Regions from separate parts of the Janibacter sp. UYMM211 genome, predicted to be linked through region 1. Evidence: riboswitches for the same ligand, from Rfam matches in the RefSeq annotation. Region 1 holds a riboswitch; the other holds the start of a gene.
The links. A riboswitch is a leader RNA that binds a small molecule or an ion and turns the genes downstream of it on or off. The one in region 1 is predicted to bind thiamine pyrophosphate.
Positions count from the first base shown of each region.

Region 2: linked by a shared signal. The riboswitch ahead of thiM (hydroxyethylthiazole kinase) and the one ahead of ABIB53_RS15175 (thiamine ABC transporter substrate-binding protein) in region 1 are both predicted to bind thiamine pyrophosphate.

Region 1 covers NZ_JBEPOY010000006.1:120,757-135,715, reverse strand. Annotated here, with positions in the region: gene ABIB53_RS15200 (LysM peptidoglycan-binding domain-containing protein) at 1-1,530, shown strand, start outside; gene ABIB53_RS15195 (PKD domain-containing protein) at 1,554-2,465, shown strand; gene ABIB53_RS15190 (hypothetical protein) at 2,462-3,046, shown strand; gene ABIB53_RS15185 (ABC transporter ATP-binding protein) at 3,157-3,822, opposite strand; gene ABIB53_RS15180 (ABC transporter permease) at 3,822-5,486, opposite strand; gene ABIB53_RS15175 (thiamine ABC transporter substrate-binding protein) at 5,465-6,586, opposite strand; TPP riboswitch at 6,579-6,683, opposite strand; gene ABIB53_RS15170 (DUF4235 domain-containing protein) at 6,778-7,056, shown strand; gene ABIB53_RS15165 (NAD(P)H-quinone oxidoreductase) at 7,098-8,075, shown strand; gene ABIB53_RS15160 (PadR family transcriptional regulator) at 8,276-8,926, shown strand; gene ABIB53_RS15155 (ABC transporter ATP-binding protein) at 8,923-9,687, shown strand; gene ABIB53_RS15150 (ABC transporter permease) at 9,684-12,485, shown strand; gene ABIB53_RS15145 (FAD-binding dehydrogenase) at 12,614-14,275, opposite strand; gene ABIB53_RS15140 (metallophosphoesterase family protein) at 14,327-14,959, shown strand, end outside.
Region 2 covers NZ_JBEPOY010000001.1:169,030-183,988, reverse strand. Annotated here, with positions in the region: gene pglX (BREX-1 system adenine-specific DNA-methyltransferase PglX) at 1-2,113, shown strand, start outside; gene brxL (BREX system Lon protease-like protein BrxL) at 2,110-4,320, shown strand; gene ABIB53_RS00875 (SPFH domain-containing protein) at 4,430-5,815, opposite strand; gene ABIB53_RS00870 (SPFH domain-containing protein) at 5,812-7,533, opposite strand; gene ABIB53_RS00865 (RHS repeat-associated core domain-containing protein) at 8,456-8,953, opposite strand; gene ABIB53_RS00860 (LON peptidase substrate-binding domain-containing protein) at 8,952-9,575, shown strand; gene ABIB53_RS00855 (SDR family NAD(P)-dependent oxidoreductase) at 9,651-10,481, shown strand; gene ABIB53_RS00850 (hypothetical protein) at 10,571-10,882, opposite strand; TPP riboswitch at 10,998-11,093, shown strand; gene thiM (hydroxyethylthiazole kinase) at 11,085-11,909, shown strand; gene thiE (thiamine phosphate synthase) at 11,903-12,556, shown strand; gene thiD (bifunctional hydroxymethylpyrimidine kinase/phosphomethylpyrimidine kinase) at 12,553-13,368, shown strand; gene ABIB53_RS00830 (hypothetical protein) at 13,427-14,203, shown strand; gene ABIB53_RS00825 (hypothetical protein) at 14,281-14,640, shown strand; gene ABIB53_RS00820 (beta propeller repeat protein) at 14,703-14,959, shown strand, end outside.

The sequences.
Region 1 (14,959 bases):
ACGATCACCGTCGTCGGCGGCGACCCCGCGCTCGTCGACGCCATCGGTTCTCCCCGCCTGCGGTACGTGCCCGACGCGACCGGCTACTTCGTCGCCGCGGGCGTCACCGCCGAGACGACGGCGCGCGAGGTCGTGCTCGTGAGCGGCGAGCCGAGCGCGGCCGACCGCGACCGGCTCGTGCGGGCGGCAGCCAGCTCGCCGCGCATCGCCCTCGTGCACACGAGCGAGACCCCCGTCGACGGTCTGTGGTCGCTGTCGGTGGGCGCCGACCCCGACGCCGCGGTCCTCGCCCCCAGCCAGCTGCAGCTGCGCGCCCAGCGTGCCGACGACGCCTTGGTCGCCGCCGTCGTCGAGCTCTTCCAGCTCGCCGTGCAGTCCGACGACTACTGGGCGCCGGCGCAGGAGCCGACGCTGGCCACCGTCGGCGCGGCCGCGGCCGCGATGGGCTCGCCCGGCGTCGTCCTCGACGACGACGGCCGGGTCGTCGTCAGCAGCGAGGACGACCAGCCCACCCGACGCCACGTCGACGAGATCACGGCGGCGCGACGGGTCCCCCTTCGCTGGAACACCCCGGTCGTCGCGACCTCCGGGCGCGCTGCCGACGAGGACACCGCTGCCCTCGTCGAGACGGTGCGGCGGGCGACCGACAGCTCGTGGACCGCGACGGCGAGCACTCCCCGCTGGCTGAGCAACCAGGTGACGCCGACCCCCGGGGTGCCGCTGCCGCCGGTCGTCGCCTTCCCGCTGCGCGACGCCGACCTCGCCGCGCAGGTGGCCGGGCCCGTCCTGCGCCTCCTCGGCCCCGTCGACATCGACCACGGGCCCGAGGTGCGCGAGGTGCACCGCGCGCGGCTCACCGAGCTGGCGGCCTACCTCCACCTGCACCCCGGCGCGAGCGACGCCGAGCTCGACGACGCGATGTGGCCCAACCGCAGCGGGCACGACCACGCCCGCGCCCGGCTCGGCGCCCTCGCCGCGCTCGGCGACTGGATCGGCGAGCTCGCGCCGCAGCGCGGTGCCCACGACCTCACCGGGGCACCGGAGTCGGGCCGGGCCGCTGCTGCCGCGCTGCCGTCCGACTGGGACATCTGGCAGCGCCTGCTGCCCGGCCAGACCGGCTCGGCCCAGACCACCCATCTCGAGCAGGCCCTCGGCCTCGTGCGAGGGCGCCCCTTCGTCGGGTCGCGATCGCGCCACTACCTCTGGGCGGCACCCCTACGCGCGACGATGATCGAGGCCATCTGCGAGGCCGCGGCTGAGCTCGCCAGACGCCGCCTGCTCGAGGGCCGGGTGAGCGCCGCCTACGACGCGACCGTCGTCGGCCTCACCGTCGAGCCGCATGCCGAGCCGCTGTGGCGCCTGCAGGTCCTCGCCGCCCACGAGCTCGACGACGAGCTGCTCGAGGGGGCCGTCGCCGGTCTGCGCGAGCTCGGCGGCACCGACGACGCCGAGCTCGACACCGGGTCGCGCCGGCTGCTCGAGCAGGTCGACCAGCTCGAGCGCACCCATGCCGTGCGAGGCGTCGGATGACCTCATCGAAGGAGCACCGCCCCATGCCCCGTAGCCACCCGCGTCGACGCCGTCGAACCGCGCGTCTGCTGTCGGTCCTGTCTGCGACAGCTCTCCTGCTGGTCACCGCCCTCGCGGTCGCGCCGAGCAGCCAGGCAGAGATCTGCAGCAAGCTCGGCCTGGAGGCCAAGTGCCGGCTCGTCCTCGGGGAACCCGGAGGCGATGGCGGCAAGGGCGGCGGCAAGAAGCGCCCCCTCTGCCACCGGGGCGCCCCGGCGTACAACCCCATCGGCTGCTTCAGCTCGGTTGGCCCGTGGAGCAACGAGCGTCAGTGCTACCTCGGCGAGAACAACGACGAGCTCGACTACTCCCGCCCGGAGTGGGAGGGCCACACGACGGGACGTCTCTACGACTGCGTCAACAGCGAGGGCCTCACCATCGGGACGTACTGGTACGAGAACCCGCCGCAGATCGAGGGGTGGAACGCTCGCAGCACGGCCCAGACGGTGCTCGGCCTGAGGTTCATCGCCTTTCCTCTCGGGCTGGCCCCCAGTGCCCGGCGTTACGCCGAGGGCAGCGCCGGCGTCGTCGGCATGCCGGTGTGGATGTGGGCCGCCGGCCAGTACCTCTACACCTACGCCGACCCGCCCGTCACGGTGCGCGAGCCCGGCACCCCCTACTACGTCACCGCCGGGACCTCGCACACGACGTGGGACATGGGCGACGGCACGACCGTGCGCTGCAAGAAGGGCACCGAGTACTTCCCGTCCTTCAAGCTGCGCGACTCCCCGACGTGCGGGCACCGGTACAAGGAGCCCGGGTACTACCGGGTGACGATCCGCACCTATTGGAAGATCGAGTGGGTCGATGCCAACGGCTACGACGAAGAGGAGCTGGAGTTCGAGCGGTCCGCCGTCATCCGCGTCCTCGAGTCGCAGACGGTCAACGCGGCATGAGGACGTCACGTCCGCTCGCGCTCGTCGCCGCGGCCGGTCTCGTCGTGCTCGCCGGCTGCGCGCAGGAGCCCACCCCGCTCGTCGTGCGAACCGGCGGGGTGGACCGCGCCCCGGTCGAGGAGATCTCGCCCGAGGACGACGCCCGACAGCGGGCGAAGGGGGTCGTCACGGGCTACTTCGCGAGCGCCGACGGCATCTTCGACAACCCGTCTGCCGACCCCGGCGGCGCCACCCTCGAGGCGGTCGCCGAGGGCTCAGCGAAGACCGTCGCGTCGACCCGGGCGAACCGGCTGATCCTGGCCGAGCGGGCGCAGACCGGCCGCACCGAGATCACCGACCTCACGGTCACCTCTCTCGACCTCACCTTCGACGACTCGAAGAAGATCACCGTGTGGCCCACGGTGCGTCTGTCCGGGTGCATCGACCGCTCCGCGCTCAAGACCGTCGACGCCTCGGGCTCACCGGTGAAGGACCCCGCCCTGCGCAGCGTCCGCGCGACCTTCTCGGTGCGCAACACCTCCTGGCCCTCCCGCGACGGATGGCGGCTGTCATGGTTCAAGGAGAGCAAGACCCCCTGCTGATCCCCCTTCGCACTTTCCCGCCCAGGGCGGGAAGGTTCGACCTCGGGCAAGAACATTTCCTTCCCGAAGTCGCATGTTCCCGCCCTGGGCGGGAAAGCTGAGGCGGCCGGTCAGGGCGAAGGGGGGACGAGGCGGCCGTCGGCCATCCGCACGACGTCGTCGGCGACGACCTCGGCCTCGGCATGGTCGTGGGTGACGAGCACGCCCGTCGTGCCGGTCTCGACGAGCACCTCGCGCAGGTCGGCGGCGAGGCGCTCGCGCAGCTCGCGGTCGAGCGCGGACAGCGGCTCGTCGAGCAGGAGCAGCCGGGGGCGGGCGCCGAGCGCGCGGGCCAGCGCCACGCGCTGCTGCTGCCCGCCGCTGAGGGTCAGCGGGTCGTCGTCACCGCGCCCCGACAGACCTACCAGCTCGAGCAGCCGGTCGACCTCACGGGTGAGCTCGGCGCCACGCAGACCCTGCAGCCGCAGGCCGTACCCGACGTTGCGTGCCACCGACAGGTGCCCGAAGAGCTGCCCGTCCTGGAACATCATCGCGAAGCCGCGCCGGTGCGTCGGCGTCGTCGCGAGGTCCGCCCCGTCCCAGCGCACCTGCCCGGCGGCCAGCGGCTCGAGCCCGGCGACGGCGCGCAGCAGGGTCGACTTGCCACAGCCCGAGGGCCCGAGCACGGCGAGGACCTGCCCGGTCGGCAGGTGCAGGTTCACGTCGTCGACGGCGGTCAGCGCGCCGAAGCGCACGGTGACGCCGTCGAGGGCGAGGCCGGGTCCCCCGTCGCTCATCAGAAGGCCCCCACGGAGGACAGCCGCAGCCGCTCGACGAGGCCCATGACGGCGACGGTGACCGCGGCGAGGAGGACGGCGGCGGCCATCGCGCCGCCCTGCGCCTCCGCGCCGGGCCGCCCCATGAGCGTGTAGACGAGCACGGGCAGGGTCGGCTCGTCGGGCCGGGCGAGGAAGGCGGTCGCGCCGAACTCGCCGAGCGAGACCGCGAGCGCGAAGCCGACGGCCGCGAGCAGCGGGCGCCACAGCACGGGCAGCTCGACCGTCGCCCAGGCGCGAAGGGGGCCCGCCCCGAGCGTCGCCGCGGCCTCGCCCTGACGGCGGTCGACGTCCCGCAGCACCGGGGCGATGGTGCGCACGACGAGGGGCAGGGCGACCATCGCCTGCGCGACGGGCACGAGCAGCGGCGTCGAGCGCAGGTCGAGCGGCGGGCGGTCGAGGGTGATGAGGAAGCCGAAGCCGATGGTCACCGCGGAGACGCCGAGCGGCAGCATGAAGGTCGCGTCGAGGGTGGCGAGGACCGAGCGACCCCGCCGCGAGCGCGGACGTCGCGTCACGGCGAGGGCGACGAGCAGGCCGAGCACGAGCGCGAGGAGCGCGGCGTCGACGGCGATCCGCCACGACGTGCCGAGCGCGTGCCAGGCCGAGGCCCCGGTGCCGGGCACCTCGCTCGTCAGCTGGGCGTAGTTCGCGAGCGTCCACGTCGACCCCCGGCGCAGCGAGCGCACGACGCCGCCGACGAGCGGCGCGAGGACGAGGAGCACGGCGACGGCGGCGACGACGAGAGCAGGCAGGTGGCGGCGGGCGACCGGCACGCGCGGGACGCTCGCGCGGGAGCGACGACGCACCCCCCGCGCGCGGCTGCGCGTGCGCTCGGAGAGCACGAGCAGGGTGACGACGACGACGAGCTGCAGCACGCTGAGCACCGCCGCGCCCTGCAGGTCGAGCAGCGAGGTCGTCAGCAGGTAGATCTCGGTCTCGACCGTCGCGTAGCGCAGCCCGCCGAGGGTGAGCACGACGCCGAAGGCCGTGGAGCAGAAGAGGAAGACGACGCTCGCCGCCGAGACGACGGCGGGGCGAAGGGCGGGCATCGTCACCGTGCGCAGGACGTGCCCGGGCGAGGCGCCGAGGGCGGCAGCGGCCTGGGCGGTGCGCGGGTCGAGCCCGTCCCACGCGGCGCCGACCGTGCGCACGACGACGGCGACGTTGAAGAAGACCATCGCGAGCAGGATCGCCACCCAGGACCCGTCGAGGCCGAGGACGCCGAGCGGGCCGGACGAGGCGAGCAGCCCGCGCCACAGCACGCCCACGACGACCGTCGGCATGACGAAGGGCATGACGACGAGCGCACGCAGCAGTCCCGCGCCGGGGACCCGCAGCCGGTGCAGGACGTAGGCCGTCGGCACACCGAGCGCGAGCGTCACCGCTGTCGCGAGCGTCGAGATGCCGGCGGTGAAGGCGAGCACCCGGGCCGTGCGAGACCGGCCGAGGACGTCACCGACGCCGGAGAGGTCGAGCGCCCCGTCGGTGACGAAGCCGCGCCCGAGCATGCCGAGCAGCGGCAGCACGAAGAAGACCGCGAGGAAGGCCAGCGGCAGCAGCGCGAGCAGTGCCGCGGCCGCAGCCGGTGACCCCGCGCGTCTCAGGAGGTGAGGTCCGTCCACTCGCGCACCCACGTCGAGCGCTTCTCCTCGATCGTCGCGGGCTCGACCTCGAAGGGCTCGGGCGCGACCTTCGCCCACCGGGCCCAGTCGCGCGGGAGCTCGACCTCGCCCGAGACCGGGTACATGTACATCGACTCGGGGATGCCGGACTGCACCTGCGGGTCGACCATGAGGTCGACGAGCGCCTGGGCACCGCCCGGCTGCTCGGTGCCGGCGACGACGCCGACGTACTCGACCTGGCGGAAGCACGTGTCGAGCAGGGCCGAGGTCGTCGGCTCGGTCCCGCCCTCGGGCACGGTGAAGGGCGGCGAGCTCGCGTAGGACAGGACGACCGGGCGGTCGCCCTTGCCCTCGCCGGCGGTGAAGTCGACGCCGTAGGCGTCGGACCAGCCGGAGGTGACCTTCGCGCCGTTGTCCATGAGGTCGCGCCAGTAGTCCTGCCAGCCGTCCTCCCCCTTCGCCGCGACGGTCGCGAGGAGGAAGGCGAGACCGGGGCTCGAGCTCGACGCACCCGGCGTGACGAAGAGGTCGCGGTACGCGGGGTCGGTGAGGTCGTCGAGGGTCTTCGGCGGGTCCATCTTCTTCGCGGCGAACCACGCGTCGTCGACGTTGACGCACACGTCGCCGAAGTCGACGGGGGTGAGCACGTCGGCGCCCTCGCCCTCGAGCGCGTACTGGTCGGCGCCCGGGGGCAGCTGCGGCGAGTACGGCGCGAGGACCCCCTCGCTCACCGCTCGCCCGGCGAAGGTGTTGTCGATGCCGAAGACGACATCGGCGACGGGACTGCCCTTGGTGAGCACGAGGCGGTTCGTCACCTGGCCGGCATCACCGGCCGTGACGACCTCCACCGTGCAGCCGGTCTCCTCCTCGAAGTCTGCCGTGACCTCCTCGGGCAGCGAGAAGCTCTCGTGCGCGAGGACGGTGAGGGTGCTGCCGGGCTCGCACGACCTCGAGGCCGCGGTGGTGCTGCTGCCGGAGCCGGCCGACGATCTCTCGCCGCCGCTCCCGCTGTCGGTGCCGGAGCTCAGCGAGCACGCGGCGAGGCTCAGCCCGGTCGCGGCGAGCGCGAGCAGGCGGACGGGACGGGTGGATCGGGTCATCTTCGTGACTCCCTACGCCGGTGCGAACCGGATCAGGTCGGAGGGTCTGCGGCTACCCGCACTCTCAGCGCTGCTCAGCGCTCCCCTGTCGTACGGGCCGAGGATAGCCCAGGCTGTGGCAGAGTGCCGAAAGCAGGCACGACTGCCCAGGTCGGGCGGTCGTGAGCAACGCACGTCGAGGTGAGGAAGTCATGGGCAACGCACTCTGGAAGGTCCTGGGCACCGGTCTGGCCATCGCCGCGGGCACGATCGCCAACAAGGTCGTCACCGCCGCCTGGAAGAAGGCCGGCCGCGACGTCGACATCGACCCGCGCAACCCCGAGAGCCCCGTCGGCGAGGCGCTCGTCTACGCCGCCCTCGCCGGTCTGGCCATGGGCCTGGCCCGCACGATGGCCACCCGCAAGGCTGCGCAGCTCTACCAGCGCTCCGCCGGTCACCTGCCCAAGGACATGCAGCAGGGCGGCGCCTGAGCGATCCGCGTCGGAGCCCCGTCCGTAGGGTGGGGCCCATGATGCGTGCGATCGAGATCACTGAGCCCGGAGAGCCCGACGTCCTGCAGGTCACGGAGGTCGAGCGCCCCGTCGCCGGTCCCGGCCAGGTCGTCATCGACGTGGCCGCGGCCGGGGTCAACCGGGCCGACCTCTTCCAGCGCAAGGGCGCCTACCCGCCGCCCCCCGGAGCCTCCCCGCTGCCCGGTCTCGAGGTGAGCGGCACCGTCGCGGAGATCGGCGAAGGGGTCGAGGGCCTCGCCGTCGGCGACGAGGTCTGCGCGCTGCTCGACGGGGGCGGCTACGCCGAGGCGGTGGCCGTCGCGGCCACCCAGGTCCTCCCGGTGCCCGCGGGCGTCTCGCTCGTCGACGCGGCCGGTCTGCCCGAGGTCGTCTGCACCGTGTGGAGCAACGTCTTCATGACCGCCGTCCTCCAGCCCGGCGAGACCCTGCTCATCCACGGGGGCTCCTCCGGCATCGGGACGACGGCGATCCAGCTCGCGAAGGCCGCCGGCGCCCGCGTCGCCGTCACCGCCGGCTCGCAGGCCAAGCTCGACGCCTGCCGCGAGCTCGGTGCCGACATCCTCATCAGCTACAAGGACGAGGACTTCGTCGAGCGGCTCAAGGAGGAGACCGACGGCCACGGCGCCGACGTCCTCCTCGACAACATCGGCGCGAAGTACCTCGCCCGCAACATCGACGCTCTTGCGACGAACGGCCGTCTCGTCAACATCGGCCTCATGGGCGGCGCGAAGGCCGAGCTCGACCTCCGGTCGCTCGTGAAGAAGCGGGCCGCGGTCATCGCGACCTCGCTGCGCGCCCGGCCCGCCGCGGAGAAGGCGGCCATCGTCGCCGCGGTCCGCGAGCACGTGTGGCCCCTCATCGAGGACGGCGTCTTCCGCCCGGTCATCCAGGGCACCCACCCGCTCGAGCGTGCCGCCGACGCGCACCGCGAGCTCGAGGAGAGCCAGCACATCGGCAAGGTCCTCCTCGTGCCCTGAGCCCCGGCTCGTCGCGCCCCCGCGGCGCCTCCCCTCTCCCCCTTCGCCCTCGCCGGGCGGAGGGGGAGAGCCGTGCCCGGCCCCATCGGGCCTGCGCCGCGCCGACCGGGCGACGCGCTTGCCGCCGGGTGCATACCGGGTATATCTTCGCCGGACCGGCGATGCATACCGAGTATTCGCCCTGGTGATGCGAGGTCGTCATGTCCGTCCGGCTCGGTCTGCTGGCACTGCTCGACGAGCAGCCCATGTACGGCGCGCAGCTGCGCGCGGAGTTCGAGGCCCGCACCGGCGGCACGTGGCCGCTCAACATCGGGCAGGTCTACACGACCCTCGCCCGGCTCGAGCGCGACGGTCTCGTCGAGCAGGCCGACGCCCCCGACGAGGAGGGGCGGATCACCTACCGCCTCACCCAGGAGGGTCGCACCGACGTCCTGCGCTGGTGGGGCACGCCCGTCGTCCGCGACAGCAGCCCCCGCGACGAGCTCGTCATCAAGCTCGCCCTCGCGGTGACCGCGCCCGGCGTCGACGTGCCGACCCTCGTGCAGACCCAGCGCACGGCGAGCCTGCGCCACCTGCGCGACCTCACCCGTCTCAAGCAGAGCGCGCTCGACCAGCACGAGTCGGGTCCGACGAGCGGTGGCCGGCACGACCTCGCCTGGCTCCTCGTCGTCGAGAACCTCATCTTCACCGCGGAGTCGGAGGTGCGCTGGCTCGACCACGTCGAGTCGCGCCTCGCCCGCGAGCGGGTCCGACCGCGTGGCCCGGTGGCCACGCCGCCGCCCGACGGCGGCGCGAGCAGCACGGCCCCCGCGTCCGCGGCGGCCTCGGCACGAGCAGGGGAGCAGCGATGACGACGACGGCGCAGGTCAGGGACACCCGCACCGACTCGAAGGGGGCGATCCTCCAGCTGAGCGGGGTGACCCGCACGCACGGCGAGGGAGACACCGCGGTGAGCGCGCTGCGCGGGGTGGACCTCGCGATCCGGCCCGGCGAGCTCGTCGCCGTCATGGGCCCGAGCGGGTCGGGCAAGTCGACCCTGCTCAACCTCGCCGGCGGCCTCGACCGGGCGACGAGCGGCCAGGTGATCATCGAGGGCCACGACGTCGCCCAGCTGCGACCGCGCCAGCTCGCCGAGCTGCGCCGTCGCCGCGTCGGCTTCGTCTTCCAGGACTACAACCTCATCCCCTCGCTCACGGCGGGCGAGAACGTCGCGCTCCCCCTCGAGCTCGACGGGGTGGGGGTGCGCGCCGGTCGCCGTGCCGCCCGCGAGGCCCTGGGGATGCTCGACCTGCAGGAGCTCACCGACCGCTACCCCGACCAGATGTCGGGCGGTCAGCAGCAGCGGGTGGCCATCGCCCGCGCCCTCGTCGGCGGCCGTCGCCTCGTCCTCGCCGACGAGCCGACGGGCGCGCTCGACAGCGAGACCGGCGAGGAGGTCCTGCGCATCCTGCGTCGCCGGTGCGACGAGGGCGTCGCGGGGCTGCTCGTCACGCACGAGGCCCGCCATGCCGCGTGGGCCGACCGCGTCGTCTTCCTGCGCGACGGCCGCGTCGTCGACACGACGGGCGACCCCGGCCGGGTCGAGGACCTGCTCCCCGGAGACGCGTCATGAGCACCCTGACCCGTCCCGACCGCGACACGCTGCCCGAGCGCGGCAGCGTCGGCGAGCGCCCCACGGGGACCTTCGTCTCGTCGTGGCGCGTCGCCCTGCGCATGGCCCGCCGCGACGTCGGCCGCTACCGGGGGCGCAGCCTCGTCGTCCTGCTCATGGTGGGCCTGCCCACCGCGCTCATCTGCGCGGCGCTCACCCTCGGCGCGACGCAGCAGATCAGCATGTCCGAGGACGTGCAGTACAAGGTCGGCGGCACGACGGCGCTCGTCCGGCCCCCGGAGACGTCCGCGATCGACCAGGGCCCGTCTCCGGACTCCGAGGGCTTCAGCGCGCGGGACGAGGCCGCGGCGCCGATCCCCGGGTACGGCGACGGCACCGACGTCGAGCGCGACGCCGCGGCGATCGGCGAGCTCGTCGACGGGCGCGCCATCTCGTGGACCGAGCGCGAGCTCGCGATGCGCGTCGGCGACCGCACCCCGCGCCTCTTCGCCCTCGGCGTCACCGACCCCGAGGCTCTCGGCGACAAGGTCGAGCTGCTCTCCGGCCGCTGGCCGACCTCCCCCGACGAGATCCTCGTCTCGCCCACCGTGGCCGACCGCGGGATCCCCCAGTCGGGCGGCGTCGAGGTCGTCGACGGCCGCGACTCCACCCGCACCGTCGAGGTCGTCGGCACCGTCCGCGCCTACACGACGTGGGGCGGCATCTACGACGCCGTGACGACCGACCTCGGTCCGGCGAGCTCCGGGTCTCCCGTGTCGTGGTTCGTCGAGCGCGACGAGCCGATGGGCTGGCAGGAGGTGCGACGGCTCGGCGGCTACGGCCTCGCCGTGACGAGCGCCGCCGTCCTGCGCGACCCCCCGGCGACGTCAGAGCTGCCCGAGACGATCGCCGCGCAGCAGAGCTCCCAGGACGGCCAGGTCACCGACATCGTCGTCATCGGCGGCGTCCTGCTCGTCCTCGTCGTCACCCTCCTCGTCGGACCGGCCTTCGCCGTCGGCGCGGCACGTCAGCGCCGCACCCTCGCGCTCGCCGCGAGCAACGGCGCGACGACGAGCCAGCTGCGCCGCAGCGTCCTCGCCCAGGCCGTCGTCCTCGGCGGGCTCAGCTCGGTGCTCGGCGCCGGGCTCGGGGTCGCCGGTGCGTGGGGTCTGGCGCAGTGGATCTCGGCCAGCCGCGGCTGGCCGATGGGGCCCTTCGAGGTGCCCGTGCTCGCCGTCCTCGCCATCGCGGCGCTCGCCGTGCTGTCGTCGGTCATCGCGGCGCTCATGCCCGCGCAGCGCCTGTCGCGGCTCGACGTCGTCGGGGTGATGAAGGGCCAGCACACTCCCCCGCCGCCCAGCCGGTGGATGCTCGTCCTCGGCCTCGTGCTCGTGCTCCTCGGCGGCACCGGCGTCATCGGGGGCGCCCTGCGCCAGCTGTCTGCCCTCGTCATCGCGGCGGCAGCCTTCGCGCTCGTGCTCGGCGCGCTCATGGTCGTCCCGACCATCCTGCACCTGCTCGCCAGGATCGGCGGCCGGCTGCCGCTGCCCCTGCGGATGGCGACGCGTGACCTCGCCCGGCACCGCTCCCGCAGCGCCCCGACGGTGGCCGCGATCCTCGCCGGCACCGCCGTGCTGACGATGACCCTCGTCGCGACCGCGAGCGACGACGAGCAGTCCCGCCGCGAGTACCTCGCCTCCGCGCTGCCCGGCGAGCTCGTCGCCTACGCCTCGCCCGACGCGCTGCAAGCCGTCATCGCGCGCGCCGGCCAGATCGCCCCCGGCGTCACCTTCGCGACGGCGCGCACGCCCGGCTCGCAGGACTCCGACCCCGATGCGGCGCAGCCGGTCCTCGAGCTCCTGCCCCCCGGGTGCACCCTCGAGCAGGCGGCTGACGCGACGGCGGACGCCCAGGGCGGCCGGTGCGCCTCCGTCTCCGGCAGCCTGTCGCTGACCGACGCCTCGGGTCTGGCCGTCCTGCCCGCCGACGAGATCGTGCGCCGCCTCGACCTCGACGGCGACGAGGCGAGCCAGGTCCGGTCGGGCGCTGCCGTCCTCCTCGGCGGCGACCGCACGGCCGGGGCGGTGCGCGACGGCGAGATCACCGTCACCCGGGGCGACGTCCGCTACGGCGACACCGGCACCGCGCAGGTGGACGGCCGCACGAGCGCCACGAGCCTCCCGGTCGTCCACCTGCCGGAGTCCGACGACGACGCTGCTCGAGGCCTGGGCTTCACCCTGCTCGTCCCCGACGAGGTCGCCGACGACGCGGGCTGGCCCCTCGTCACCGGGACGCTCGTCGGCCACAGCGACGACGGGGTGAGCCAGGAGGTCGCTGACCGCGTCCAGACCGAGGTCGGCGACACCGGCGGGGTGCAGGTCGAGCGCGGCTACCAGAACCCGCTCTTCCTCATCATCGCGATCCTGCTCGCCATCTTCACCGCGGTGCTCCTCGTCGTCACGACGACGTCGACGGCGCTGAGCCTCGCGGAGCAGGAGAGCGACCAGGCGACCCTCGCGGCCGTCGGTGCGGACCGGCGCACCCGTCGGTGGATGGCCGGGGCGCAGACCTTCGCCCTCGCGGTGGTCGGGGTCTGCCTGGGGGTGGTCGTCGGCGCAGTGCCCGGCATCGCCCTCACGGTCCCGCTCACGGGCACGTCCTTCGACCCCGCCCAGGGCACCTCGGTGGTGGCCTCGCCGATCGTCGTCATCCCGTGGCTGCCGCTGCTCGTCGTGCTCGTCGTCGTGCCGCTGCTCGCCGGTGCGATCGCCGCCGCCGGCATCCGTCGGGCGCCGGACGCGACCCGGCGCACGGCCTAGACCGCCGAGGAGGGCGGCCCGGCGCAGGGGGCCGGGCCGCCCTCCTCGGTCAGGGGGCGAAGGGGGGATCAGCCTCGGTCGAGGTGATGTCGTGCGTCCGGGCGCACCGCATCACCTCGACCCGGGCGTCAGTCGGCGAGCTCGCCGGCGATCGCCCGGCCCGCGGTGCGGCCGGAGAAGATGCACCCGCCGAGGAAGGTGCCCTCGAGCGCGCGGTACCCGTGGACCCCGCCGCCGCCGAAGCCCGCCGCCTCGCCCGCCGCGTACAGGCCGCGGATCGGCTCGCCGTCGTGGCCGAGCACCCGGGCGGACAGGTCGGTCTCGAAGCCCCCGAGCGTCTTGCGCGACAGGATGTGCAGCTTCACGGCGACGAGCGGGCCGCGGGCGGGGTCGGTGATCGGGTGGGGCGGGTAGGCCCGCTTGCTCAGCCGGTCACCGCGGTAGCGCCCGGCGACCGCCATCGCCGCGAGCTGCGCGTCCTTGCTGAAGGGGTTGCCGACCTGCGCGTCCCGGGCGAGCACCTCGTGGCGCACGGTCTCGACGTCGAGCTCGGGCTCGCCCTCCTCGCGCAGCTCGCCCATCCGCGCGACGAGCTCGTCGAGCGAGTCGGCCTGGACCCAGTCGACACCCTTGTCGAGGAAGGCCTGGACCGACGGCGGCACCGGGGTCACCGGTCGACGCGCGACCGCGCGCACCGAGCGGCCGGTGAGGTCGGCGTTCTGCTCCGAGCCCGACAGGGCGAACTCCTTGCCGGCGATCGTGCGGTTGGTGACGAACCACGAGTGGTCGTGCCCGGTGCGCCTCAGGTGGGCGAGCGTGCCGAGGGTGTCGTAGCCGGGGAAGAGCGGCGCGGGCAGGCGGCGACCGGTGGCGTCGAGCCAGATCGAGCTCGGCCCCGGCAGGATCCGGATGCCGTGGCCGGGCCAGATCGGGTCCCAGTTGCGCACCCCTTCGACGTAGTGCCACATCCGGTCGCGGTTGATGACGCGCGCGCCGGCCTGCTCGGTGATGGCGATCATCCGCCCGTCGACGTGCGCCGGGACCCCGGTGACCATCCGCCGCGGCGGCTCGCCGAGGCGCTGGGGCCAGGCCGCGCGCACGAGGTCGTGGTTCGCGCCGATGCCGCCGCTCGCGACGACGACGGCGGGAGCACGCAGCTCGAAGTCGCCGACGGGGTCGCGGTTCGTGCTCTCGCCACGGGGGTGGTCGTCGGGTGCGAGGACGACGCCCCGGACCCCGGTGACCGCTCCTCCGTCGACGAGCAGCTCGTCGACGCGGTGACGGTGGGCGAAGGTGACGAGCCCGGCCTGCTCGGCCGCGGCCACCCGTTCGGCGAAGGGGGCGACGACCCCCGGTCCGGTGCCCCAGGTGATGTGGAAGCGAGGCACGGAGTTGCCGTGGCCGTCCGCGGTGCCGTCGCCGCGCTCGGCCCAGCCGACGAGCGGGAAGAAGCGCATGCCCTGCTGGTGCAGCCACGACCTCTTCTCCCCGGCGGCGAAGTCGACGTAGGCCTGCGCCCACTCCCGGGGCCAGTGGTCCTCGGGCCGGTCGAAGCCGGCCGAGCCCATCCAGTCGGCGAGCGCGAGCTCGTGGCTGTCGGAGATGCCCATCCGGCGCTGCTCGGGGCTGTCGACGAAGAAGAGCCCGCCGAAGGACCAGTGGGCCTGGCCGCCGATCCCCGAGCGGGGCTCCTGGTCGACGACGAGCACCCGGCGACCGGCGTCGGCGAGCTCTGCGGTGGCGACGAGACCGGCGAGGCCATGTCCGACGACGACGACGTCTGCATCCATGGCCAGATCCTACCCGCGGGTAACCCGGGGCGTCCTTCGTACCATCGAGCCATGCCGTCCCCCTTCGCCGTGCGCCGCGTCGGCGGGGTGGTCCTCACCGCCGTCGTCACCGCGCTCGTCGCCCTCGTGACGGGCGTCGTCACGACGGTCCTGCTCCCGACGACGGTGAGCACCGACTACTACTCCGCGCAGGTCCGGCTGTCGCCGTCGTGGGAGCAGCGCTCCTCGATCAGCGCCGAGACGGTCGTGGGGAGCGTCTCGGCCGACTTCACGGGCCTCGCCCCGGGCATCGAGGTCGAGCCGCAGATCCGCGAGGAGGTCACCGACGTCGTGGCCGGCGGCCGGGTGAGCACGACCGAGCTCGTCGTCGGCGGGGCAGAGCGCGCCCGGGTCATCGAGGAGGCCGCGGTGGGCGTGGGCCTGCGGATGGCCGGCGGCGCCCTGCTCGGCGCCGGCGCCGTCCTCGCCGTGCGCTCGCTGTGGAGGCGCCGCCGACCTGGGGCCCGGGCCGTCGTCGGCACCGCGCTCGTGTGGGGCCTCACGTGCGCCGCCGTCGGCATCGGCGCCGCGAGCACCTACCGCGAGGAGCGCTTCGCCGCGCTGGAGACGACCGGTCTGCTGCGCCTGGCCGCCGACAACGCCTCGCTCTTCACCGACGTCGAGGAGCGGGCCGGCCAGGCCGCG
Region 2 (14,959 bases), on a different contig from region 1:
GATCGAATGGGCTCACCGCGTGGTCTGGCAGGCGACTGTGTTGTCTCAGCGCTACCACGTGGCCGTAGCAAATCCGCCTTATATGGGCCAGCGGAATGCCTCCGAACTTCTCCAGTCCTTCCTCAAGGTTCGGTATCCGAGCGCGAAGGCCGATCTCTACGCTGCCTTTATCGCGCGGCTACTGGGACTTGTTGCGTCCCGTGGCTATATCTCGATGATCACGATGCAGTCGTGGATGTCGCTGACGACGTACGAAGGACTTCGCGCTGGCATCCTTGCCGATTCCGAATTGGTCACCCTCGCCCACCTCGGGACGGGTGCGTTTGACAGCATCGGTGGCGAGGTCGTTTCGACCGTCGCCTTCGTCCTTGAGTCCGGCGCAGCGACAAAGGTTGCAACGTTCGTTCGGCTCACGGACCTTAGTACCGAGGCTCAGAAGTCTGAAGCACTCCGGACGGCCGCAGCTGGGGATGGTGGCGAGCGCACGTTCCTGGTCGAGGCAGATTCGTTCGCTTCCATCCCGGGAAGCCCGTTCGCGTATTGGCTTCCTGAAGCAGCTCGCAGAGCGTTTGTGGACTTGCCCGCGCTCGGCGAGATTGCCTCGCCTCGTGTCGGAATGCAGACGTCAAACAATGCCAAGTTCCTCCGTTCGTGGTGGGAGGTATCGGCGTCTGAAGCGCTGGCACCTCTCGCCGCCGGCTCGAAATGGATCACCTATATCAAGGGCGGCCCATTCCGGCGCTGGTACGGCAACGTTGAGCTCGTGCTCCACTACAACGGACAGCCAAGCCACGTCCTGAGCCAGCGGAACGCAACCATCCTTCCGATCGACCGAGGGATGGCTCCGAAGGTCACGTGGACGGATCTGACAAGCGGAGACTTCAGCGCGCGCCTTGCGCCACATGGCAGTTTCCATGATATTTCTGGCCATTGCTTCTACCCAGAATCTGGAGACATCGAGTGGGTACTGGGATTCGCTAACTCTCGGGTGTTCCAGATGTACCTCTCGGTGCTCAACTCAACAATGCACGCTCAAGTGGGTGACGTGGCAAGGATTCCGGTCACCGAATTTGACCGCCAAGAGATGGCGCGCCTTGCGGCGCGTGCGGTCGAGCTGTCTCGGCACGACTTCGACAGGTCCGAGACCTCGTCGGGCTTCGTCGGTAACGAACTCGTTGGCCTGGCGGGCGTCAGCCAGCCCGCTCGCAGTCTCTTTCGGACGCTTGTTAGGCAGTGGGATGAGGACACGGATGAGTTGCGCCGAATTGAAGAGGCGGTGGACTCTTTGGCCGACCCTGACGGAATCTCTGACTGGTTCCGGAAGGCCGACCGCGATCGCGTGGTTTCACTCGCGGTAAACCCAGCTCATTCCTTCCCCCGAGCAGGTGGAGCCGCGGCGTTGGGCGCCCGGACGACCTCGGTAGTGGCGGACCTTGTCTCCTACGGAGTGGGCTGCATGTTTGGGCGCTACAGCCTCGATGAGCCGGGGCTGATCCTTGCTGATCAGGGTGCGACCTTGCAGGACTATCTGTCGAAGGTTCCGGTGCCGACATTCATGCCGGATGCGGACAACGTCATCCCAATCGTCGACGGGGACTGGTTCGAGGACGACATCGTCGAGCGGTTCCGCCAGTTCCTTCGCACGGCGTTCGGGGAGCAGCACTTCGAGGAGAATCTGCGCTTCGTCACCGAGTCGCTGGGCGTGAAGAACCTCCGCGATTACTTCGTGAAGTCCTTCTACAAGGATCACGTCCAGCGCTACAAGAAGCGGCCGATCTACTGGCTGTTCTCCAGCCCCAGGGGCTCGTTCAACGCGCTCATCTACATGCACCGCTACACGCAGTCCACCGTGTCCACCGTGCTCAACGAGTACCTGCGTGAGTTCCAGGCGAAGCTCAAGGCCAGCCTTGAGCACGCCGAGCGCTCCAACAACGCGAAGGAAGCCGACCGCCTTCGCGCGATCTTGCTGGAGCTCAATGAGTACGAGCACGACGTGCTCTATCCGCTGGCTTCGCAGAACATCGCGATCGACCTTGATGACGGGGTGAAGACGAACTACCCGAAGTTCGGTACCGCCCTCAAGAAGATCCCCGGCCTGGAGGCAACCGAATGAGCGAGAAGCAGGACCTCGAAGACCGCCCCGATGGCCTCGTGAGCGAGGAAGCGACGGATCAGACCCCGGAGCAGACAGCCCTCGACACGAAGATCAACCGGCACTTCGCTGGCGTGGTTGTTCGCAAAGACCTGGTCAAGGCAGTCAAGGGCAACGCGATCGTGCCCTCGTACGTCTTGGAGTACCTGCTCGGCCAGTACGCCGCCTCCGACGACGAGGCCACCATCCAGGCCGGCATTGGCTCGGTCCGTCAGATCCTCGCCGACCACTACGTTCACCGGAACCAGTCGGAGTTGGTGAAGTCGACCATTCGCGAGCGCGGTCGTTACAAGATCATCGACAAGGTCACCGTCTCGCTCAACGACAAGGACGACCGTTACGAAGCGGAGTTCTCCAACCTCGGCATCAAGGGCGTGATCGTGGAGTCGGCCACCGTCAACGCACACCCCAAGCTGCTCGTCGGGGGCGTCTGGTGCATCTGCGACATCGACTACTTCCACTTCGACGATGCCCGCGTGGTGCCCTGGCAACTCGGATCGCTGAAGCCGATTCAGCTGTCCAACTTCGACTTCGACAGCTACACCTCTGCGAGGCGCGAGTTCACCACCGATGAGTGGATTGATCTACTGATCCAGTCCATCGGATTCAACCCCGAGCTATTCGGCCGACGCGCCAAGCTGATCCAGCTCGTTCGGCTAATACCCTTCGTCGAGCGCAACTACAATTTGGTCGAGCTCGGCCCCAAGGGAACAGGCAAGTCGCACATCTTCTCAGAGTTCTCTCCGCACGGCATGCTGATCTCTGGTGGAGAGGTCACCGTCCCCAAGCTCTTCGTCAACAACTCCAACGGCCGCATCGGGTTGGTCGGCTACTGGGATGTCGTGGCCTTCGACGAGTTCGCGGGCAAGAAGAAGCGCACTGACAAGGCGCTCGTCGACATCATGAAGAACTACATGGCGAACAAGTCGTTCTCCCGCGGTGTGGAAACCTTGGGCGCCGAGGCATCGATGGTCTTCGTGGGCAACACCTCCCACAACGTGCCACACATGCTCAAGCACTCCGACCTGTTCGATGAGCTGCCCGAGAGCTACCACGACTCGGCGTACCTCGACCGCCTGCACTTCTACATTCCGGGCTGGGAAGTCGACACGATCCGCGGCGAGATGTTCGCGGACGGGTATGGGTTCGTCGTCGACTACATCGCCGAAGTGCTCAAGTCGATGCGGAACGCCGACTACTCCGACCGCTACCAGGAGCACTTCACGCTCGGCTCCGACATTTCCACGCGTGACCGCGATGGCATCCACAAGACGTTCTCGGGCCTGATGAAGATCATCTGCCCGCATGGGGAGGCCACGAGGGACGAGATCGAGGAGATCCTTCGGTTCGCCGTCGAGGGGCGAAAGCGGGTCAAGGACCAGATCCTGCGCATCGACACCACCATGGCCGACGTGAAGTTCGGTTACCTCGACAAGCGCGGCGAGTGGCACGCAGTAACGACCTTGGAGGAAGACGAGTACCCCGCGTACTACCACCAGAGCCGTCCCGACCATGGCGAGGGCGACACGACGGACGCCAGCGCACCTGGCGGGGGAGAGGCCGAGATTTCGGCCCCCGGCGAGGACGCCGCCAGCCCCGAGCCACTCTTCGAGGGCCATCGCGAGTTCCAAGAGAACCAGCGTGGCGTCTCCTACGAAACGCTCCTGTTGCCGTATCTCGCCGGGGCCTCCGAGATCACAATCGTCGATCCGTACATCCGGCAGTTCCACCAAGCCCGCAACCTCATGGAGCTGATCGAGGCGCTGGCCCTCGCGAAGGACCCGGCAGATGAGCTGAAGGTCTTCCTCGTGACGAGCGAGAACACCGACGGTCCGGAGAAGCTACAGAAGCAGATCGAGTTCCTCCTCCGCGTCAAGCAAGCCGCTGCGGTTGCCGGCATCACGCTCGACGTGAAGTTCGATGACACGATCCACGACCGCTCCATCGTTTCCAATTCCGGCTGGCGCATCAATCTTGGACGGGGCCTAGACGTCTTCCAGTACGTCTCGAGCGATGCATTCGACCTCGCAGCGAGGCTCCAGCATTACCGTCAAACGAAAGGCTTCGGAGTGACCTATATTCGCGAGCAGAGGGCAGAGGGCTCGGCAGCGATCGGGCGCTCGCCTGCGGCCAATGTCAACGACCGGAAAGCCACGGCGCAGGAGTGACGCCCTAGGCGCACGGCTGTCGTGGCCTGCTGAGTCCAGAAGCCCCGACGCAGCCAGAGAAGAGCCCGCCAGTCCTCTCGGACCGGGGGGCTCTCGTGCGCGGGTGGGGTCAGGCGTCCCCCTTCGCACCCTTCCCGGCACGCTGGACGAGGCCAGCAGCGGCCTCGCCGGCGGCCTGCTGGACCCTGCGGGCGCTCGGCGGCGGGGGCGTCGCAGCCGACCGCGAGCCGTTGCCGTTCGCCGAGAGCGAAGGGAGGAGCTGGGCCATGAGCAGCGTCGACAGCGCAGAGCTGTCCCCGCCAGACCCGTCCGTCTGCACGATGACCGGGCGGGGCGCCTGCTCGGCGAGAGCGGCACCGACGTCCAGCCGGCGACGGGCGAGCTCGTACCCGAGCACCGCGCGGTTGTCGCGGTAGGCCGTGGCGAGCTGCTCCTGGGCCTTCGCCTCGCCCTGTGCCGCGACGAGGTTGGTACGGGCGCGCGTCTCGATCTCGTAGCGCACCTTCTGCGCCTCAGTCTCGCGCTCCTCGAGCATCTGCGCGACGTCCTTGCGCGCCTTGTTCAGCGACGCCTGGACCTCGACGATCTTCGCGTCCCGGACCTTCTTGCTGCGCTCGATCTCCATGAGCAGCGTGTCGATCCGACGCTTGCGGGTGAGCTCCCACTCCTTCTCGTACGCGACGAGCTCCTTGGCCACGCGCTCGCGCGTCGCGAGGTGCTCGCGGTACTGGTCGGGCAGCTGCACGTCGGGGATGTTGCAGCCCATGATCTGCACGCCGTAGCGCGTCAGCTGACGGTTGAGCAGGTCCTGCATGTCCTTGACGTCGCTGCCGCGCAGGTCGTACGCGCTCTCCGTGCGCACCTGCCGGCTGCGCTGGCGGATCGCGTCCTGCACCGAGTTGCTCAGCACGAGGTCGAAGTTGCCCGCGCCGATCGTCTGCACGAAGCGGATCGCGTCGACGATGCGGAAGCGCAAGAAGAACTCGATCGACTTCAGCGGCACGTTCTCGTGCGTCGGCGAGCTGAGCACCGGTGCGGTGTACGGGATCTCGGTCGTGACGTCGACGACGTACGCGACGCGGGCCCACGGGTGCCACAGGTAGTGGCGGCCGGGGGACAGGCCCGGCCCGGAGATCGCGCCGAACTTCGTCAGCACCCCGACCGTGCCCTCCTCGATCTCGACGATCGAGCTGCGCCACCACCACAGGGCGGCGAGGACGAAGGAGACGAGCGCGACGAAGATCGCCAGCCCGCCGAGACCGCCGTGGTCGACGGTCGTGAGGAGCAGCCCGCTGATGGCGGCCCACAGCCCGAACCACACGAGCGAGGTCCACCGCAGCCCGCGCTGGTCCTTGGGGATGACGACGGGCACGATCGCCCCGCCGTCGCCGCCGCGCAGCAGCCGTGCGACGTCGCCCCACCCGGAGACGGCCTCCTTGATCGAGCTCATCCCGCGGCCGCGCGCGGTCATCGTGTCCATGATCTGCTGGCTCATCGGGTGCCCCCGTCGTCAGTCGTGGCGGGAGTGGTCGGCGCGCCCTGCGGCGTCGCCGGAGGTGAGACCGGGGGACCGGACGGCGGCGAAGGGGGACCGCCCGCGGCCTCTCCCATCTGGGCCGTGACGGCCTCGTCGGTCACCGACTCGCGGATCTTGGCGATGGCCTCCTCGCCCTCGGGGTCGTCGGTGACCTCCGAGGCCGGGAGGATCTCGACGTCGGTCTCCTCGGGCGCCTGCAGCAGGTCGCCGATCTCCCCTTCGCGCTGCGCGACGCGCTCGGCGATGGCGCCGTGTCGCTCGCGGATCGCGGCCATGTCCTCGTCGGAGAAGAGCGCGCTGCCCTGACCGCCGACGAGCTCGCGGGCGATCTTCAGGTAGTCCACGCCGTCGCCCTGGTCGCCGACCCGCACGATCTGCGGCAGCGAGTCCGCGACGCTCTCCATCTTGTCGAGCATGTCCTGCTGGTAGCGGTAGTCGAGGATCTCCGGCGCCTGGGCCGCGCTCAGCGCGCGGATGTCGAGCGCCTGGGCCTCGAGCAGCGCGGCGTTGGCGTTGGCCGTCGACTCCGACTCGACGAAGCGCTGACGGGCCAGCGCGTTCGCGCGGTTCGTCTCGCGCTCGAGCGCCGTGTCCATCTGCGCCTGGTAGCGCGCGATGTCGGCCTGGATCGCCGACAGGCTCTCGTTGAGCGAGGCGAGGTCCTTGTTGAGATCTCCCTCGTTCTGCTCCTTCTTCAGCCCCAGCTCGTAGTCGTAGGTGTACGCCTCCTTCGCGACCCGGATCATCTCCGGCGCCGCGAGGTCCATCCGGTACTCCTGCGCCGAGGGCTCGGCGTGGGTGATGTTCGCCGTCGTCAGCTCGACCGCCGGCTGGAACTGCGCGTTGAGCTGCTCGAGCAGCCGCGCGGTGCTCTCGCCGACGAGGTCGTAGATGCCGCTGGCCTCCTGGTCGTAGATGAGCGAGCGCGTCGTCTCCGAGATCGCGTTGTTCAGCTTGTCCTGGAAGCCCTGGACGGCGCCGAGGACGAAGACGAACTCGCGCGCGTTGGCGATGCGGAACTGGAGGAAGAGGTCGACGCTCGCCTGCACGCCCGACTTCGTCGGGGCCTCGCGGATCGGGGCGTTGAAGGGGTACTCCCGCGTCGTGTTGACGATGTAGGAGACCCGCTTCCACGGGTTGAGCAGGGTGACGCGGCCCGGGCCGACCTCGGCCTCGACCTTGCCGAAGCGGCTGATGAGCGCGGTGCACCCCTCGGGGACCATGACCATGCCCTGGCGCCACCACATGAAGGCGGCGAGCAGGAGCACGAGCAGCCAGTAGTGCGGCCCGAAGATGCCGAGCACGAGCCCGTCGAAGGGCAGCAGCACGATGCTGCCGGCGATGCCGAGCAGCGCGAGGGCGATGACCGGGAGCATCGCGCGCAGGCGGCGCCCCTTCGGCATGACCATCGGCGTGATGACGTGGACCGGGCCGGCCGCGCCGGCCTCGTAGTGGCTGCGGCTCAGCGCCTCGGCGGCGTCGTCGAGGCTCACCGAGGCCGAGGTGATGCGCGTGCCGGCCGACGCCCCTTCGCCCCGGGCCGCCGGGAAGTCCGCGGCGTTGAGGTCGAAGCCGTCACCACCCCCGCCCGCGGCACGGCCGACGGCCTGCCGGACCCCTGCGTTGCCGGCTGCCTGCCGGGCCATGTCCATGAACTGCTGCGGTGCGTTGCTCAAACCGTCTCCCCTGAAGGCGGTGGTGGGCTGGTTGCGCCCTACCCAACCACACGGCGACCCCGTCGGTGGTGGAGGTGCGAGGGCCCTCAGGGCCGGAGCCTCGAGACCACGACACCCAGGGGGCACCCGTTGTCGGCGACGCGTTCGCGGGATCTCGAACTCCACCGTCTCGCCTCGGGCCACCTTCCCGACTTCGCGACCGTTGATGTGGGAACGCGTCACTCGCACGATGACGGCCACGGAAGCGTCGTTCCACCCGGACGTGCTTGACGCATTGAGGTCGACCAGGCTGCATTTAGGCGCTTAGCTTATGACTCTGCTGAGCACCCGACGGGCTTACCTGGTCTTCCTGTCATCAGCGCTCACGCCGGCGGCTCGGTAAGGATCTCCGGGGCGCAGGCCGCGGCCCTCTCTAACTCTTTTCCGGGCGCTACGGGTAGAGAAGATCACCGGGATCAGTGCTAGCAAACTAAGAGCCAAGCCAACCCCACCGAATGTGCGAAGCGTGGCATCCCCTACGAAGAGGAGGACCAGACTGATTGCGGTAGTTAATCCGGACACGATGATGATTTTCTTGCCGCGGGCGAGTCGGAAGTCATCACCGAACTGATCGACGTTCTCCCACTTGTTAGGTGGCGTGGGAGAATTTTCAGGCTGAGGTGTATTCACAGAATTTTCCTACTCCCTCAGGAATAATAGAATGACTGGCCTAGGACTACATTTCAATGTAGTAATTCTGCTTACCGTGGGTTGTTCGGGTCTCGACGTCCCAAGCTGCGAATGGTCAGAACTAGAACCGCCAACGCTGCGACTGCCAGTCCAATCTGAAGTATTGATCTAGTAGCGCCTTCCTCGAGCATTGAAGGAACAGCGAAGATCAATATACCGACAATAACAGCCAGGCCGGGAAGCGCCGCTGACCTCATGCAATACCTCCCTCACCGATTGAAACGCCGGTAATTCCTCCCAGGAAAACGTTAGCAGCGCAACCCCCGAGCCCACCGATGACCGCGCCGCCCACCGGGCCGACTGGGGTCACGGCGCCGACGTAGAAGCCGACGTCGGCGCCGAGAACGCCTCCCGTTCCGCAGGCGCCCACTAGCCCGACAGCATCACTGAATCCTCCGAGGTCGAAAGCGCCGGTGGGGTCGGTCTGATTGGTGGGGTTGCACCCGACGTAGGTGTAGGGCTGGGTCTCGGCGGGCTGGGCTGGGTTAGTGACGCGCTCTACCGGATCGGTCTGGGTCCAGCGGTGCATGCCGGGGTCGTAGTAGCGCAGGCCGATCTTGTAGTTGCCGGTGGTGGCATTGGTGGTGTCGAGCCATTCGCCGGTGTAGCGCCAGTTGACCAGGGGGATGTCGGCGGCGGTGTCGGCGAAGGGGGTGACATCGCACGGCCCGGGGTGCGACGTTGGTCCGATGGACGTGCTGCCGATGTTCCCGCTGGGGACGGCCCTGCTGCCCGGGCAGCCGCTGCCGCTGCAGGTCTTCGAGCCTCGCTACGTGGCGATGCTGCGAGACGTCTCCGGCAGCGACGGGCGCTTCGGCGCGGTGCTCATCGAGCGAGGCTCCGAGGTCGGCGGGGGAGACCGGCGGTTCACGGTCGGCTGCGTGGCGAGCGTCGAGCAGATGGGCCGGCTGCCCGACGGCCGGCTCGTGCTGCTGGCGCGGGGGCACGAGCGTGTCGCGGTCGAGCGGTGGCTGCCCGATGACCCGTACCCGCGGGCCGAGGTGCGTCGCCTGCCGGACCTCTCGTGGTCCGGCGAGGACGACGAGAGGCTCGCCGACACCGAGCGCGTCGTCAGGAGGGCCCTGGCGGTGATGAGCGAGTACAGGTCGCAGGTCTGGCCGGCCGACGTCGAGCTGGCCGACGACCCCGTCGCCCGGGGCTGGCAGCTGGCCTGGCTCTCGCCGGTGGGTTCCCTCGACCAGCTGACGCTGCTGCGCTCGACGTCGCTCCGCGAGCTGCTGGAGACCACGGCGCGGCTGACGAGCGACGCGCTGGAGCTGGTGCACCTTCAGATGCCCGACGACCCGGCCTGAGCTGGGCCGCGGCCGCGGGTCCCCGCCCAGCGACTCTCCCGCACACTGGTGGCACCCCACCTCGAGGAGACCTGGATGGACCGCAAGACCGTCGTCATCACCGGTGCCAGCGACGGCATCGGCGCCGCCGCCGCGCGCGAGCTCGCCGAGCACGGCCACGAGGTCGCCGTCGTCGGGCGCTCGCGGGAGAAGACCGAGGCGGTCGCCGCAGAGGTGGGGGGCACCCCCTTCGTCGCCGACTTCGCCCGCCTCACCGAGGTGCGGGCGCTCGCCGACGCGCTCGGCGCGCAGTACCCGCGGATCGACGTCCTCGCGAACAACGCCGGTGGAGTCCTCGGCAGCCGGCGGCTGACCGAGGACGGCTTCGAGGCGACCTTCCAGGTCAACCACCTCGCGGGCTACCTGCTGACGCGGCTGCTCCTGCCGACCTTCACCGCGAGCCGGGCGAGCGTCGTGCAGACCTCGAGCCTGGCGTCGCGGGTCATGGCGCGCTACGACCCCGACGACCTGCAGCTCGAGCGCGGGTACTCCGAACGCCGCGCCTACGGCAACGCCAAGCTGGCCAACATCCTCTTCACCCGCGAGCTGCAGCGACGGCACGGCGGTGACGGCATCTCCGCCGCGGCCTTCCACCCCGGCATCGTCGGGACGAACTTCGCCAGCGAGTCCTCGGTCGTCATGCGGGCCCTCTACCGCACGCCCCTGTCGAAGGTCCTCATGACCTCTCCGGCGAAGGGCGCCGACCAGCTCGTCTGGCTCGCCGAGGGCGAGCCGGGCACCGACTGGCCGGTGGGCCAGTACTTCGACGGCCGTCGCGTCTCCCGCACCTCCCGGGTGGCCTCGGACGAAGGGGTGGCCGCCCGCCTCTGGGACGAGTCCGCCGCGATGGTCGGCCTCGAGCCGTAGGCCGCGGCCCTTCGCCGGTCGAGACCACCACCCCTTCGATGGTCGAGGTGCGACGGGCGCTCTGCGCCCGAGCCTCGAGACCACCGCCCCTACGCCTCGGCGCGGTCGGCCTTCGCCTCTCTCGCCCGCGCCGCCTCCAGCAGCAGGGCGTGGCTCTCCTGCACCTTCGCGGCGAGGACGAGCAGCCCGTAGACGAGACCTGCGACCCCGGCGAGAGCGAGGATCCCGGGGACGACGAGCTGCGAGGCGGTCGTAGTCATCTCGTCGACGGCGACCTGGGCATAGGCCCACCACCCGCAGGCGAGGACGAGAAGCAGGCCCCCGACGACGATCGGAGCCACGGCGCTGCCGGCCGCGAGCGCCGAGGGCGCGCTCCGGGTCCGGTCGAGAGGGTGCGTCATCGGTGCCTCCAGGCGTGGTCGGTCGGGTCGACGCACCCATCATCGTGCGGACCGCGCCGACCCGCAGCCCGGCAGAGCCGTCCCGCCCGGCGGTGCCGCCCCCTTCGCTATGGTCGTCGCTGACGCGGGGTGCCGCCTTCGGGTGGCTGAGAGCACACCCGTGGAACCTGATCTAGCTCGTACTAGCGAAGGGACGTCACCCATGAGCGTCGCCCTGCCCACCACCGCGCCGAGCGCGCACGACCTCGCCGACTGCTGGTCGCGCCTGCGCGCGGAGTCACCGCTGACCCAGTGCCTGACCAACATCGTCGTCGCACCCTTCACCGCCAACGTCCTGCTCGCCGCGGGAGCGTCGCCGGCCATGGTCGACAACCCGCACGAGGCGGGCCAGCTCGCCGCCGTCGCCGGGGCGGTCCTCGTCAACCTCGGGACCCCGTACGACGACACGGCCGCGGGCGCACGCGAAGGGGTGTCCGCCGCCCTGTCGTCCGGGACCCCATGGGTCCTCGACCCCGTCGCCGTCGGCGGGCTCACCTGGCGCACGGGGCTGGCGCACGAGCTGCTCGCGCTCGGCTCGCCCGCCGTCATCCGGGGCAACGCCTCGGAGGTCCTCGCGCTCGGCGGCGGCAGCGGCGGCCGGGGTGTCGACGCCACCGACGACACCGCGTCCCAGGCCGTCCAGGACGGCGCGGGCACGATCGCCCGCAGGCACCGCTGCGTCGTCGCCGTGAGCGGCGCGGTCGACCACCTCACCGACGGCGAGCGCATGGTGCGGCTCGCTCACGGCGACCCGCTGATGACACGGGTCACCGGTGTCGGGTGCGCGCTCGGCGCCCTCGTCGCGGCGTGCTGCGCGGCGACACCTGACCCGCTCGTCGCCGCAGCGACCGCCACGGCCGCGCTCACCCTCGCCGCCGACACCGCGGCGCAGACCGCGCGCGGGCCGGGCTCTTTCGCCGTCGGGCTGCTCGACGAGCTCGCGGCCCTCACGCCCGACCAGCTCGAGGAGCGGGTGGGGCTGTGCTGACCCGCCCGGTGCTCGACCTCGGCCTCTACCTCGTCACCGACTCGGTGATGACGCAGCGCCACGGGCTCCTCACCACGGTGAGCGCGGCGATCGACGGGGGAGCGAGCGTGGTCCAGCTGCGTGACCCCGACGCCGGTGACGACGAGGTCGTGGCCATGGGCCGGCTCGTGCTCACCGTCACCCGGCCGGCGGGCGTGCCCCTCATCATCAACGACCGCGCCCACCTCGTCGCCGAGATCGGCGCCGACGGCGCCCACATCGGCCAGGGCGACCTCGACGCGGTCGAGGCACGCCGGGTGGTCGGACCGCATGCGTCGCTCGGGCTGTCGTGCGCGCGGGTCGAGGAGGTGGAGCGGGCCGCGACGCTGCCGCCCGGCACCCTCGACTACCTCGGTCTCGGCCCCGTGTGGGCGACCCCGACCAAGCCCGACCACGACCCGGCGGTCGGGCTCGAGGGCCTGCGCGCGCTCGCCGCCGCGAGCCGGCTGCCGAGCGTGGCCATCGGAGGGATCGACGTCGACCGGGCGGCCGAGGTCATGGCCACGGGGGTCGACGGCGTCGCCGTCGTCAGCGCCGTCTGCGCCGCCGACGACCCAGGGGCAGCCGCCGCACGGCTGCGCGCCGTCGTCGACGGGGGTGCGGCATGAGCGTGCCCAACGTCCTGACGATCGCCGGGTCGGACCCGTCCGGCGGCGCCGGGGTCCAGGCCGACCTCAAGACCTTCGGCGCGCTCGGGGCGTACGGCTGCGCCGTCCTCACCTCGCTCACGGCGCAGAGCACGAAGGGGGTGACCGGGGTCCACCACGTACCGGCAGGCTTCGTGCGCGAGCAGGTCGAGACCCTCGTCGACGACGTCGAGCTCGCGGCGACGAAGATCGGGATGCTCGGCTCGGCCGAGGTCGTCGCCGTGGTGGGCGAGCTGGTGCGCAGGGGCAGGCTGGGCGAGGTCGTGCTCGACCCGGTGATGGTGTCCACGGCCGGCTCGCGGCTGCTGGACGAGGACGCCGTCGAGGGCGTGCGGGCCCTGCTGCCCGTCGTCGACCTCGTCACGCCCAACACCGCCGAGGCGGCCGTCCTGCTCGGTCTCACCCCGCACGCTGCGGCGCACGACCTCGACGAGATGCACCGGCACGCGCAGGCGCTGCTCGACCTCGGGGCGGCCCGGGTGCTGCTCAAGGGCGGGCACGTCGCCGGGGATGAGTCGGTCGACCTGCTCGTCGACGGCACCGGGGTGCACGAGCTGTCGGCCCGACGGGTCCCGACACGTCACACCCATGGCACCGGGTGCACGCTGTCGTCGGCGATCGCCGCGCTGCGGCCGCGGGGGGACGCGTGGGCCGAGACCGTGGCACAGGCGAAGGACTGGTTGACCGGCGCGCTCACCCACGCCGACGAGCTCTCCGTCGGTCACGCAGCGGGCCCTGTGCATCACCACTGGGCGCTGTGGCCGCGTGGTTGACTGACGAGGCGGTCGTCGACCGACCCGGTCCGACCGCCACGCGATGACGGGAGTCACCATGGGTTTCCTCGACAAGCTCTTCGGACGGTCCGACCAGACGCAGCAGCACCAGCAGGCGTCGGGAGGCTTCGGGCAGCAGGGGTACGAGCAGCAGGGGTACGGCCAGCAGGGGTACGGCCAGCCCGCTCCGGGGTACGCGCCCGGCCAGCCGGCCCAGGGACAGCAGGTGAGCGACGAGCAGGCGCTCGCCCGCTACCGCTACCTCCTGCGCACGGCCCCGCCCGAGACCATCGAGCAGACGCACGCCGAGGCCTTCGCGCAGCTCACCCCGGAGCAGCGCCAGCAGGTCCTCGCCCAGCTCTCGCAGGACCTGCCGCAGGGCGAGGCGCCGCGCTCGGACGACCCGCGTGACATGGCGCGGGCCGCGACGCGCGCCGAGATGCGCCAGCCCGGCTACCTCCAGTCGAGCCTCGGCGGCATGGGCCGTGGCGGGCGTGGGGGCGTCATGGGCGGCGGCTTCGCGGGGTCGATGCTCGGCACCGTGGCCGGTGTCGTCGTCGGCTCGATGATCGCCAGCGCGATCTTCGACGGCTACGGCGACTCGCCCGAGGCGCAGGAGGCCGGCGACAGCGGCGAGGGCCTGGGGTCCGAGGGTGGCGGCGAGGGCGCCCTGCCCGACGACGGCGGGTCCGGTGACGCCGGTGGGGACGCCGGCGGTGATGCCGGTGGCGACGCAGGCTTCGCGGACGCCGGGTACGACGCCAGCGGTGGGGGCGGCGACTTCGGCGGTGGCGACTTCGGTGGCGGGGACTTCGGCGGTGGCTTCGACTTCTGAGGTCGGGCGCGTCCACTACCGCTGCTGACACCGGCGGAGGATGATCGAGGGACACGACGAAAGGTGTGGTGATGCAGGTGAGCGACGCAGCCATCCGGATCTCGACCGGTGACATCGACCCGGAGCACCTGCGCGGGGCGCAGATCATGCTCGGCGACGTCGAGCTCGGCCGCTTCGACGGAGAGAGCTCGGTGACGTACGACATCCCTGCCGGACGTCACGTGCTCATCATCCGCGAAGGGGTCGGCTGGGTGACGGCGACGAAGCTCGTCGTGCGCCACGGCTACTGCGCCAACCTCCACCTCGCCCGACGGGACGACCCGGACGGCGTCGGCATCTCGCTCATCGGCGCGCACGTGCTCCGACGCGACGGTCAGGAGCCCATCGCCGAGAGCGACGAGCCGGGCGCCGAGCTGCTGCCGCACGACGTGGCCTGACCCGCCGCCGGCACCGCCGCCCTCCGGTGGACAGGTCTGCCCCGCAGGAGGAAGGTCGGCGCATGCGCCACCTCGCCGCCGCTGCGTCCGCCCTCGCCCTGGCCCTCGGGGTCACGACCGCGGCGAACGCGTCGCCGGGCGGTCCCCCTTCGCCGCCGGGTCCGAAGGGGTGGCAGACCCAGGTCGTCGACACCGACCAGAGCTTCCGCGGGCTCGACGCGGTCGACGGGCGGACCGCGTGGGTCACCGGCGGGAGCGTCAGCGCCGGGGGAGCCGGCTCGGTCTACCGGACCACCGACGCCGGCCGGACCTGGCAGGA